DNA from 4 places in the Lelliottia nimipressuralis genome. Region 2 is predicted to be linked to each of the others. Evidence: predicted binding sites of a transcription regulator. Region 2 holds the regulator's gene; each other region holds the start of a gene.

Region 1 (3,145 bases), 1.1 Mb from region 2:
TTGCGGGCAGACGTGCAAGCAGGTGTCGCATTTTTGACAGATACTCTCCTGCCACCAGACACGCCCGGCCTGAATGTTCAGGGCATCGTGCGGGCAGTGAAGCACGCAGTCGCCGCAATCGTTGCAGCGGCCAATGGTCCACGGATTGTGGCAGGTTTTGCAGCGCAGGTTACACCCCTGCAGGAACAGCGCCAGGCGGCTGCCCGGCCCGTCCACGCAGGAGAAGGGGATAACCTGACTAACTAAAGCGCATCTGCTGTTCATGGCTTATCACGCGCGGCTGACGTTCAAGGATACGTGTATTGCGTGCGGCCTCTTCGCCAAGCCAGGTGGTGTTGGTACGAGAGCCTTCCGCGCGGTATTTCTCCAGGTCCGACAGGCGCACCATGTACCCGGTCACACGCACCAGATCGTTCCCGGCCACGTTGGCCGTGAATTCGCGCATCCCGGCGTTAAACGCCCCAAGACACAGCTGAACCACGGCCTGCGGGTTACGCTTGATGGTTTCGTCCAGCGTCAGAATGTCACTGATGCCCGAATGATAATGTTTGTGATGCGGCGCGACGGCCAGCAGATGGCTAATCGGATCCGGCTCATCGCCATACGGCAGACGCGCACCCGGCGTAGTACCCGCGTCAGAGCTGATTCCGGACTGGGCATGCAGCATGGCGCGCTGCTTCCAGCCGTGTTTCACCGGCGTATTTTCGACAAATTCCGCAAGCTGTTCGCTAATGCGGTAGCCCAGCGCATTGGCCTGCTCATCCTTGCCGTAACGCGCGTTCAGCCCGGCTTTCTCGCACAGGGTATTGACCGCTTCGGCCAGACCGTACATGCCAAACATCGGCACAAAACGATCCGCATCAATCAGCCCCTCTTTTACCAGGAAGCTATTCTCAAAGAAGCCGGATTGCTCATACAGGAAATCACAGCGTGCATCGATAATCGCGATCTGCTGCTGGCAGTAGTGCGGTAGCGTGCGGGTAAAGAAATCGTCCACTGATTCACTGCTCTCGGCAATAGCCTTGAGATTGAGGCGAACCAGGGTGCTGCCACCGCCCGCCAGCGGCAGGGAGTTGTAACAACTCACCACGCCATAACGGCCTTTTGTGAAAATTTTATCATTCACCGGACCGTTGGAAATATGCGGTTTACTGCATTCGCAAATATTTTTTGCCACGCTTAGCAGCAAATCATCAGGGGTAATTTCCGGGTCGTAAATAAAGGTGAGATTCGGTGAGACCTGCATCAGCTCTGCGTCAGCGCGTAAAATTGCGCGGGTGACTGGGGTATCCGCAGGGCCGATGTTGGCGTGCATAAACGCGTCTGGCAGGGTTCTGTCGAGATAACGCCAGAAACGTTTTATTCGGCTATCAATTTCTTCTTGTGTTAGAATTCTAACATAGGGTTGCAGCAACGCGTCGAGATGGCCGAGAAACACCGGCATCGATGTAACGGATGGAACATGGTGGTAGAGGATGGTGAGTAACGACAGGGCGTCATCGAGATCTTTCGCCCCTTCCAGCTCTAACCACTCTGAGCCGTTTGCCAGGAATTTAGCGTAGTCCGGCAGAACGTAGCGCGGTTTGAAGGGCGCATGGCCTTCAAACATATCGCAGATGAAACCCTCGTCCAGTGCCGCTCGCGCGGCCCGTGGCAGCGCGGGGTAGGGCAGATTGTTTTCCGCTTCCAGCGCCAGGAAATGACGTTTTTGCTCGGCTGTCAGTACCGGGCTTGTCACAATTTGCTGGCAACGTTGTTGCAAAGCATCGAGACCAGAGGTGGACATGTTCGCTTCCTTTTATTCTGCGGTTGATGGGCAGATTGTAGGAACTCATCATGCGAAGCCATTTGATCCGACGCGGGTGATTGCTGTTTTAGCCAGCAGCCTGAGGACTAAAGTTTGAAGTTGATCTCATTACAGTAATGCAAATTTGTACGCAGTTTTCATTAACTGTGATGAATGTCGAAGTGTGAATGCGGGTGAATGTTAGAATACTCACAGACCCGCACGGTGAAAATTTATACGGCGAAGCCGTTGGAGAATGTTATGACCGATTTAACCGCAAGCAGCCTGCGCGCGTTGAAACTGATGGACCTGACCACCTTGAACGATGACGACACCAATGAAAAAGTGATCGCATTGTGCCATCAGGCGAAAACGCCAGTGGGCAATACCGCTGCCATCTGCATCTATCCGCGTTTTATCCCGATTGCACGTAAGACGCTGAACGCGCAGGGCACGCCTGACGTGCGTATCGCTACCGTCACCAACTTCCCGCACGGCAATGACGACATCGACATTGCGCTGGCTGAAACCCGCGCGGCGATTGCCTACGGTGCTGATGAAGTTGACGTGGTGTTCCCGTACCGTGCGCTGATCGCCGGCAACGAGCAGGTCGGTTTTGACCTGGTGAAAGCCTGTAAAGACGCTTGTGCGGCGGCTAACGTGCTGCTGAAAGTGATTATCGAAACGGGCGAGCTGAAAGAAGAAGCGCTGATTCGTAAAGCATCTGAAATCTCCATCAAAGCGGGTGCAGATTTCATTAAAACCTCTACCGGTAAAGTGCCGGTCAATGCAACGCCAGAAAGCGCTCGCATCATGATGGAAGTGATTCGCGACATGGGCGTGTCTAAAACCGTTGGTTTCAAACCTGCGGGCGGCGTGCGTACTGCAGAGGACGCGCAGCAGTTCCTGGCCATCGCTGACGACCTGTTTGGTGCCGACTGGGCGGATTCCCGTCACTACCGCTTCGGCGCATCCAGCCTGCTGGCAAGCCTGCTGAAAGCGCTGGGTCACGGTGACGGTAAGAGCGCCAGCAGCTACTAATTACTCGTCATAGTCAGGCTGCACTTTCACCCCAGTCTCTTACTTGTGTAGGCGCCTGGGGGGCACTTTCTTGCCGCCCTCCGGCAGCTCGAATTATGTAGAGTAATATTATTATCGCGGCGGGTTTACCGCCGCATTTAACCTGATTCCCCGGGGGTTACCGTGTTTCTCGCACAAGAAATTATTCGTAAAAAACGTGATGGTCATGCATTAAGCGACGAAGAGATCCGCTTCTTTATCAACGGTATTCGTGACAACACCATCTCTGAAGGGCAGATTGCCGCCCTGGCGATGACCATTTTCTTCCACGATATGGCG
Region 2 (3,145 bases):
TCCCGACGGTGGACACCTCTAACCCGTTTGCGGCGAAAACAATTCCGTCGCTGGACGAGAGTTTTGTGGTGATTCACTTCCGCAATCTGGAAGACATTGATTACCCCTGGCTGCTGGCGATGCTGCAGGGCTCATTCATTTCCCATATCAATACATTAGTGGTCCCGGGCGGGAAGATGGGGCTGGCGATGGAGCTGATCATGATGCCGCTGGTGCAACGGCTGATGGAAGGCAAGAAGATCGCCTGAGTTCAGTCGCCGGGGAGCGCTTCGCTATCCGGCTGAATCATGCGGTGACAGGCCCGGCAAGCGTAGCGCTACCGGGCGTAGTGTTAAGCGTCGATCACTTCGTAGGAATGCGTAATGTTCACCGCTTTTTCCAGCATCAGCGCCACGGAGCAGTACTTCTCCGCAGACAGATCCACCGCACGGGAAACCGCCGCATCCTTCAGCTCTTTACCGGTGACGATAAAATGCAAGTTGATGTGCGTAAACAGACGTGGCGCCTCTTCGCGACGCTCTGAGGTCAGCTTCACTTCGCAGTCCGTCACGTCATGACGACCTTTCTGCAGAATCGAAACCACGTCAATCGCGCTGCATCCGCCCGCCGCCATCAGTACCACTTCCATCGGGCTTGGCGCTTTATCTCCGGAGTTGCCGTCCATCAAAATCTGGTGTCCTGAAGCGGATTCGCCAAGGAACGTTAAACCTTCAACCCATTTCACACGCGCTTGCATTTTCATTAACTCCAAAGTTGCATTTTTCCGAACAGATTACGCGTGCGTTACAATTCTCGCAACGGAAGGCGACCTGCATCATGCTGAAGCGAGACACCAGGAGACACGCGGCTAAAGCTATGCTAAAACAGTCTCGATGCTACAGTAATACATTGACGTTACACATGTATGCAGAGGACATCAAACTTTACTGGCTGCGAACAGTGCGACAGCCACTTCCCAGGTACGGGTAAGAATTCGATTGCAACCCCAGAGTCAGGATGCGATTTTGACTCTGAGACAGCTTATAACAGAGGATAACAGCGCATGGTGCTTGGCAAACCGCAAACAGACCCGACTCTCGAATGGTTCTTGTCTCATTGCCACATTCATAAGTACCCATCGAAGAGCACGCTGATTCACCAGGGTGAAAAAGCGGAAACGTTGTATTACATCGTCAAAGGCTCGGTGGCAGTGCTGATCAAAGATGAAGAAGGGAAAGAGATGATCCTTTCTTATCTGAACCAGGGCGATTTCATCGGTGAACTGGGCCTGTTTGAAGAAGGCCAGGAACGTAGCGCCTGGGTGCGTGCGAAAACCGCGTGTGAAGTTGCAGAGATCTCCTATAAGAAATTCCGCCAGCTGATCCAGGTGAACCCGGACATCCTGATGCGTCTTTCTTCGCAGATGGCTCGCCGCCTGCAGGTCACTTCCGAGAAAGTGGGTAACCTCGCCTTCCTGGACGTAACAGGCCGCATCGCGCAGACCCTGCTGAACCTGGCGAAACAACCTGACGCCATGACCCACCCGGACGGTATGCAAATTAAAATTACCCGTCAGGAGATTGGTCAGATCGTCGGCTGTTCTCGTGAAACCGTTGGCCGTATCCTGAAAATGCTGGAAGATCAAAACCTGATCTCCGCTCACGGTAAAACTATCGTGGTCTACGGAACGCGTTAATTCCGGAACGAACGGCGTGCCATCGCGAGGTGTCACGCCGTTTTTGTCTCTGACGATCATGTGGCGCAGGCTGATTTATCACCCCGAAGTTAACTACGCACTACGTCAAACTCTGGTGTTATGTCTTCCCGTGGCTGTCGGTTTAATCCTGGGCCATCTGCAACATGGGCTGTTGTTCTCTCTCGTTCCTGCCTGCTGCAACATTGCCGGTCTCGATACACCGCATAAACGCTTTTTCAAACGCCTGATTATCGGCGGCTGCCTGTTCGCCGGATGTAGCCTGGCCGTGCAGCTGCTGCTGGCCCGTGATATCCCGCTGCCGTTAATCCTGACCGTGCTGGCTATGACGCTGGGCGTCACGGCGGAGATCAGTTCGCTGCACGCTCGCCTACTGCCCGCCTCACTGATAGCCGCTATTTTCACACTGAGCCTCGCCGGAAATATGCCCGTCTGGGAGCCGCTGCTGATCTATACGTTCGGTACCCTGTGGTACGGGCTGTTTAACTGGTTCTGGTTCTGGATGTGGCGGGAGCAGCCCCTGCGCGAATCCCTGAGCCTGCTCTACGTCCAGCTCGCGGACTATTGCGAAGCCAAATACACCCTGCTGACGCAACACACAGACCCGGAAAAATCATTGCCCCCGCTGCTTACGCGCCAGCAAAAAGTGGTCGACTTAATCAGCCAGTGCTATCAGCAGCTGCATATGCTGGCGGCCAATAAAAACCATGAATACAAGCGACTGCTGCGCGTCTTCCAGGTGGGGCTTGATCTACAGGAGCATATTTCGGTCAGTCTGCATCACCCGCAGGAGGTGCAAAAACTGGTGGAGCGCAGCCACGCCGAAGCGGTGATCCGCTGGAATGCCCAGACGGTCGCGGCCCGCCTGCGGGTGCTGGCTGACGATATTCTTTACCACCGTTATCCCACGCGTTTTACAATGGATAAACAGCTGGGCGCGCTGGAGAAAATTGCCCGTCAGCATCCGGATAATCCGGTTGGGCAGTTTTGCGCGTGGCACTTTAGCCGCATCGCACGCGTGTTGCGCACTCAGCGCCCGCTCTACCCGCGCGACCTGATGGCCGATAAACAAAAGCGTCTGCCGCTGCTACCGGCACTGAAAAGCTATTTATCACTGAAATCTTCCGCCCTGCGCAATGCCGCACGCATCAGCGTGATGCTGAGCATCGCCAGCCTGATGGGCGTCGCGCTGCACTTACCCAAGCCCTACTGGATTTTAATGACCGTGCTGTTTGTCACGCAGAATGGCTATGGCGCGACGCGCGTGCGAATACTGCACCGTGCGCTCGGGACGTTTGCCGGGCTGGTGATTGCCGGTATCACACTGCACTTCCATGTTCCTGACGGCTATACCCTGCTGGGAATGCTGGTCATTACCCTGGTCGGCTATCTGATCATCCGCAAAAACTACGGCTGGGCAATGGTTGGGTTTACAGTGACGGCGGTATATAC
Region 3 (3,145 bases), 1.6 Mb from region 2:
AGGCGATTGAGCGATCGATTCAGCAGTACGTGCTGAGCAAAGGTTTCACCATTTCCCACATGCTGACCACCTATCGCGCGGTGAGCGTCAGCCGCGAACAGGCGGTGATTCTGGGCTGCAAGAAGGGCAGCCCGGCAATGCATATTAATAATCGCGGTATTCTCGACGGAGGACGCGTGTTCGAGGTGAGCGATATTATCGACATCAACTACACCTGTACTTACGTCATCCCCTACAACCGCGACAACTTAACCTGGCGGCAAAATCAGGGTGTATGAATCGCCCCATCGGGCAGGCGGCTCTGCGTCCACTCATGCGGGCGGTAGACAACCGGATGCGCCAGGGCCTGCTCCTCGTTGAAGCCCACGCCGATTCCGGCGTTGACAGGCGGATAGACAAATCCCTCTTTTGCCACCGGTGCGCCAGGGAAGACCGCATCCGTGGTTTGCGAACGGGGAATGAACTCCTGAATCGCCGCATTATGCAGATGAATATTCAGATGGGTATTCACCGCCACGCCGATAGGCGTCATGTCGCCCGGCCCGTGCCACGCCAGACGCACGCCAAAAGCCTGACACAGATGCGCCAGTTTGATGGCCGGGGTGATCCCGCCGATCTGTGATACGTGACAGCGGATGAAGTCGATACGACGATTAACGATCAGGTCGTGCCATTCTGCCGGATTGTTAAATAATTCCCCCAACGCCAGCGGTACGCAGCTTTGCTGGCGCACCTGTTCAAGCCAGGCGCTCTGCTGCGGCGGTAAAATGTCTTCAATAAAATAGGGCTGGAACGGTTCGAGCAGTTTTGACAGTTGAACGGCCTGCTGCGGGAACAGTCGCTCGTGGACGTCGTGTAAAATGTGCAGCTTCCAGCCATATTTTTCCCGCAGCGCGCGGAACATCTCAACGGTATTCGCCATGTATTCCTGCTGATCGAACCAGGCGCCAGGCGTTGGATTATCCGGGGCGTGAAGTGCCGACGGCGTGCCGCCGTAAAAGCCAAGCTGACAGCGAATATGCCGGTAACCCTGCGCCAGCAGTGAATCCACGGAGGCGAACAGTTCTTCCAGCGTTTCGCCGCTGGCGTGGCTGTAGGCGGGGATCGCGTCGCGGGATTTGCCGCCCAGCAGTTGATAGAGCGGCATGCCTGCCAACTGGCCTTTGATGTCCCACAGCGCCATATCGACACCCGATATCGCATTGTTCATCACCGGGCCGTTACGCCAGTAGGCGTTGACGTTCATCATTTGCCACAGATCTTCGATATTGTTGGCATCGCGACCAATGAGCAGCGGTTTGAGATACTCATCTACCAGGGTTTTGACCGCCAGCGGACGCTGCTGAAAGGTGGCACAACCGTGGCCGGAGATCCCCTGGTCGGTACTGACACGTACGGTCACCAGATTATGTCGGTCCGGGCGGGTAATAAAACATTCGATATTTTTAATCATCACAGGCGTCACGAAATAACTCCTTGGGGGCTCTGTGGGAATAGGTTATGGGGAATATCATCACCCTAAAAATGTTGGCGGGTAAACCGTTTTTTTGACTATTTATTTTGGTCAGTTATTTAACGGTAAAGCAATTAAAAACCAGACCAATTTTAGATTGATGAGGGTTTTTAGGCTTTTGTTATGGCTAAGTGTGAGCGGAATCAAATTTTATTGGTTTGTTTTGTTGTGACGGTTTAATTATCCTCATGGCAACATTAAAACGACAACAACATCCGGCAGGAGTCTTTATGGGGACGCAAGAAGCCATCAATAATATTATTCGTCTGGTCGGCGGCCAGGGGAATATAAATAAAGTCTGGCACTGCATGACGCGCTTACGCTTTGATCTGATTGACGATAATAAAGTCGATCAAAACGAGATTAAAAAACTGCCTGGCGTGCTGGGCGCGCAGCTGCAGAGCGATCAGTTCCAGGTGATTATCGGACCGAAGGTGAACAGCTGGTACGAGCAAATGCTCAGCGTGCTGGGCAATAACGACACCGCGACGCCTGCGGTGACAAAAGGGCGTAAGAGCCTGGTGTCGCTGTTTATGGACACGGTGTCGGGCGTGTTTGGCCCGATCGTACCGGCGATTGCTGGGGCAGGGATGATCAAAGGTCTGCTGGCCGGGCTTATCGCCCTGAAAGTTGTTTCGGCGAAAAGCGACACGGTGATGGTGATCGATCTCATCGCCAGCGGCGTCTTTTACTTCCTGCCATTTTTCCTTGCCGTTTCGGCGGCGAAAATCTTTAAGACTAATGAATATCTGGCGGCGGCCGTTGCGGCCTGTCTGATGTATCCGTCGCTCATCGAGGCGGCGAAAGCGCTGGCCACGCATCAGGAGGGGGCGGTTAGCGCAATCTGGCTGCTGGATGTGATCCCGGTGTCGGTCTTTAACTATGCCTCCAGCGTGATCCCGGTGATTTTCTCTATTCTGGCTTTGAGCTACATCCACCGCTGGGTGGACAGCATCATGCCCGACGTGCTGAAAACGGTCTTTACCCCGACGCTGACGCTGTTCCTCGGCGCACTGGCCGCGCTGGTGGTGATCGGGCCGATTGGCATCTGGCTCGGTAAAGGACTGGCGCTGTTTATCGAAGGCTTGTTTGGCGTGTCGGCGAGTTTTGCCGGCCTGGTGGTCGGCGCGATTCGTCCGGTGGCGATCCTCACCGGCATGCACCATGCAATGACGCCAATCGCGCTGCAAAACTTCAGCGATCGTGGCTACGACATGCTGATGCCAATGATGTTTATGGCTAACATGGCGATTGCCGGGGCGACCTTTGCAATCTGGCGTATAAGCCGCGATCGGCAGGAGCGCACCGTGACCTTGTCTGCCGCCATTTCCGCTCTACTCGGGATTACGGAACCGGCGCTGTTTGGGGTACTGACGCGCTACAAAAAAGCGTTTATCGCCGCCACCGTCGCCAGTTCTCTGGCCTCAGCGTTTATCGCGTTCTTTGGCGTTCGTCTCTACGGCTACATTCTGTCGAGCATTTTCAGCCTGCCGGCCTATATCGGGCCTTACTTTATCTTTGCGCTCTCGGGCGTGGTGATAGCGCTGGTGCTGTCGTTTGTCCTGACGACCATGCTGGTGGGGAAAGAACAGGCGGAAGAAAAGTAAGCTAAACCCTCGCCTGACGGCGGGG
Region 4 (3,145 bases), 2.3 Mb from region 2:
CCGAGGTCGCCTTTTTGGATCAGTATCTCATCTCAACTTATTTGGAGATGTGAGCGATCAGGTCCAGTACTTTGTTAGAGTAGCCAGTTTCGTTGTCGTACCAGGAAACCAGTTTCACGAAGTTGTCGTTCAGTGCGATACCTGCTTTAGCATCGAACACAGAAGTGCACACTTCGCCGTTGAAGTCGGTAGAAACAACGTCGTCTTCGGTGTAACCCAGAACGCCTTTCATTGCGCCTTCAGAAGCGGCTTTGATAGCTTTCTTGATTTCTTCGTAAGACGCTGCTTTTTCCAGACGAACGGTCAGGTCAACAACGGATACGTTTGGAGTAGGAACGCGGAACGCCATACCAGTCAGTTTGCCATTCAGTTCTGGCAGTACTTTACCTACTGCTTTAGCAGCACCGGTAGAGGATGGGATGATGTTCTGAGCTGCGCCGCGGCCGCCGCGCCAGTCTTTGTGAGACGGGCCATCAACGGTTTTCTGAGTTGCGGTGGTCGCGTGAACAGTGGTCATCAGACCTTCGATGATGCCGAAGTTGTCGTTGATAACTTTTGCCAGCGGAGCCAGGCAGTTGGTGGTGCAGGATGCGTTAGAAACGATGTCCTGGCCTTCGTATTTGTCAAAGTTAGCGCCTTTAACGAACATAGGCGTGTTGTCTTTGGAAGGACCAGTCAGAACAACTTTCTTCGCACCAGCGGTGATGTGTTTACGCGCAGTTTCGTCGGTCAGGAAGATACCCGTTGCTTCAGCAACAACATCAACACCGATTTCGTTCCACTTCAGGTTAGCTGGATCTTTTTCAGCAGTAACACGGATGGTTTTGCCGTTAACAACCAGGTGGCCGTCTTTCACTTCAACGGTGCCATTGAAACGACCGTGAGTTGAGTCGTACTTCAGCATGTACGCCATGTATTCAGCGTCCAACAGATCGTTGATACCAACGATTTCGATGTCAGAACGTTCCTGAGCAGCACGGAAAACAATACGGCCGATACGGCCAAAACCGTTGATACCTACTTTGATAGTCATATATTCCACCAGCTATTTGTTAGTGAATAAAAGGTTGCCTGTAAAATTACAAAAACCTTACGCAGCGTCAAGCGGAATCGTGTCAATCATTGCGACAAATCAATCCTGCGCATAACCTTTGTGCGACTGACAGCCTCACTTTCCCTTTGAGCTAGCAACCACATGGGGGCTGCGCCCGGGATTTTAAAGGGCTATCAGGATAAATATGTGAGCAAGATCACAATTGCCTGACTGCCGTACCGCAACGCATAAGTTTAGAACAAAAGTTCACACTTCAGTGTTAATGTTTTGTTAGAATTCGCGATGAAAGGTATCTGTTTCTACAGCGAGATCTGAGCATATGTCGAATCAACGTAACCCTGACGAACTCAAAAAAAATCTAACAGAAATGCAGTTCTACGTGACGCAGAACCACGGAACTGAACCCCCATTCACCGGGCGTTTGCTGCACAATAAGCGCGATGGCGTGTATCACTGTCTGGTGTGCGATGCACCGCTGTTTAATTCCCAGTCAAAATATGATTCTGGCTGCGGCTGGCCGAGCTTTTACGAGCCTGTCAGCGACGAGGCCATCCGCTATTTAACGGACTCTTCACACGGTATGCAGCGCACAGAAATCCGCTGCGGAAACTGCGATGCTCATCTCGGACACGTTTTCCCGGATGGACCACAGCCTACGGGTGAGCGTTTCTGTGTAAATTCGGCGTCGATGAGCTTCTCTGATGACGAAAATGGCGACCAGACCAAAGGTTGAAAAACCGATTCAGCAAATTATTCCATCACAGCGGATTTCTCATGAATATTGATGACATGATTAACAGTATGACGCCGGACGTGTATCAGCGTCTGGTGACAGCCGTAGAACTGGGGAAATGGCCGGATGGCGTGGCGCTGACGGCAGAGCAAAAAGAGAACAGCCTGCAATTGGTGATGCTGTGGCAGGCGCGCAATAACAGCGACGCACAGCACATGACTATCGACACGAAAGGCCAGATGGTGATGAAGAGTAAGCGCGAGCTGAAGGAAGACTTTGGCATCACGCCAAAACCGATTGCGACGATGAAAATGCAGTAACCACAGGCCGGGCAAGCGCCAACGCTGCCCGGCAATGGAGTTAGTGCTTAATCCCTAACGACGTTGCTAACTGCTTCGCCAGCTGGTTGTGGTCGTCCGCGCCATACTCCCAGAACATCGCGCCACCCAGACCTTTCTCTTTGATGTACTGCGCCTTCAGGTCGACCGAACGCGGGTTTTCGTACGACAGAGCGAACAGTTCTTTGCCCTCCGCCGATTTCACCGACAGCCACGGCACTTTCGCCTGATCGTCCCAGTGCTCGGTAAAGCGTTTCTGCGGATCGTTAATCAGCTTGCTGACAATATCGTTGTACTTCACGTAGGTATCTTTGGTGAGGTCATAGCCCAACGCCTTGAACAATCCCATCTCCTGCGCACCGAAGTACGGCTGTGTCACTGGGTTTTTCTCAGCATCTGTTTTTGTCCAGTCGATGCCTGGCTCCACGCTGCGTTTTGGCACGCGCCCGTAAAAACCAATCCCTAAATTCATCTGCTCAGGTTTCAGCCCGGCAGCGAGGTAGTTGTTGACTACAAAATCAGCACTGTATTTGTCCGCTGCGGCCACAGTCGGCCACTTAGTGGAGTCATACAGGTTCGAGTTAAAATACTGCGTGCCGTAGGCCATATCGTAGGTCATCAGATTGATGTAGTTCAGATACAGCGCGATCGCTTTGACGTCGACCCAGCTTTTTGGGCTTTCGGCATTCGCCCCCAGGGCGACAGTTACCAGCTTCTCTTTCGGCAGCGATTCGCGGATCTCCTTCAGCAGAGCAGTGAAGTTGTCTTTGTCGGCGGGCTGCTTATCCACCAGACCCCACGCACCGTTCACCGGGTACTCCCAGTCGAGATCGATGCCATCAAGTCCGTAGGTCGTGACGATCTCCTGCACGGAGCGAATAAACACGGCGCGGCTCTCTTTGCTATCCGCAGCGCCGGAGAATCCGCGTGCGCCCCAGCCACCAACAGAGAGCAGGACTTTAAGCTGTGGGTTTTGCTTACGCAGTTCAGGGATTTTATGCAGATCGGCAGTTACCTTCG

Evidence for each region. Region 2 encodes CRP, which controls carbon source genes, mostly activating them, when cyclic AMP is high. Its sites were predicted from a motif close to ATGTGANNNNNNTCACAT; they were not measured.
Region 1: the regulator CRP is predicted to act here: its motif matches at 1,899-1,916, upstream of deoC (deoxyribose-phosphate aldolase).
Region 3: the regulator CRP is predicted to act here: its motif matches at 1,645-1,662, upstream of ACB496_RS05155 (enolase C-terminal domain-like protein).
Region 4: the regulator CRP is predicted to act here: its motif matches at 1,239-1,256, upstream of msrB (peptide-methionine (R)-S-oxide reductase MsrB).

Annotation. Positions count from the first base shown of each region.
Region 1 covers NZ_CP167172.1:648,195-651,339, forward strand. The annotation lists gene ACB496_RS03075 (YjjW family glycine radical enzyme activase) at 1-264, opposite strand, end outside; gene ACB496_RS03080 (YjjI family glycine radical enzyme) at 239-1,786, opposite strand; gene deoC (deoxyribose-phosphate aldolase) at 2,048-2,827, shown strand; gene deoA (thymidine phosphorylase) at 2,990-3,145, shown strand, end outside.
Region 2 covers NZ_CP167172.1:4,251,611-4,254,755, forward strand. The annotation lists gene ACB496_RS20480 (phosphoribulokinase) at 1-248, shown strand, start outside; gene ACB496_RS20485 (OsmC family protein) at 332-736, opposite strand; gene crp (cAMP-activated global transcriptional regulator CRP) at 1,043-1,675, shown strand; gene ACB496_RS20495 (YccS/YhfK family putative transporter) at 1,734-3,145, shown strand, end outside.
Region 3 covers NZ_CP167172.1:1,106,207-1,109,351, forward strand. The annotation lists gene ACB496_RS05150 (GntR family transcriptional regulator) at 1-278, shown strand, start outside; gene ACB496_RS05155 (enolase C-terminal domain-like protein) at 266-1,465, opposite strand; gene ACB496_RS05160 (PTS transporter subunit EIIC) at 1,744-3,120, shown strand.
Region 4 covers NZ_CP167172.1:1,812,408-1,815,552, forward strand. The annotation lists gene gapA (glyceraldehyde-3-phosphate dehydrogenase) at 38-1,033, opposite strand; gene msrB (peptide-methionine (R)-S-oxide reductase MsrB) at 1,374-1,787, shown strand; gene ACB496_RS08455 (YeaC family protein) at 1,829-2,107, shown strand; gene ACB496_RS08460 (glycoside hydrolase family 18 protein) at 2,148-3,145, opposite strand, start outside.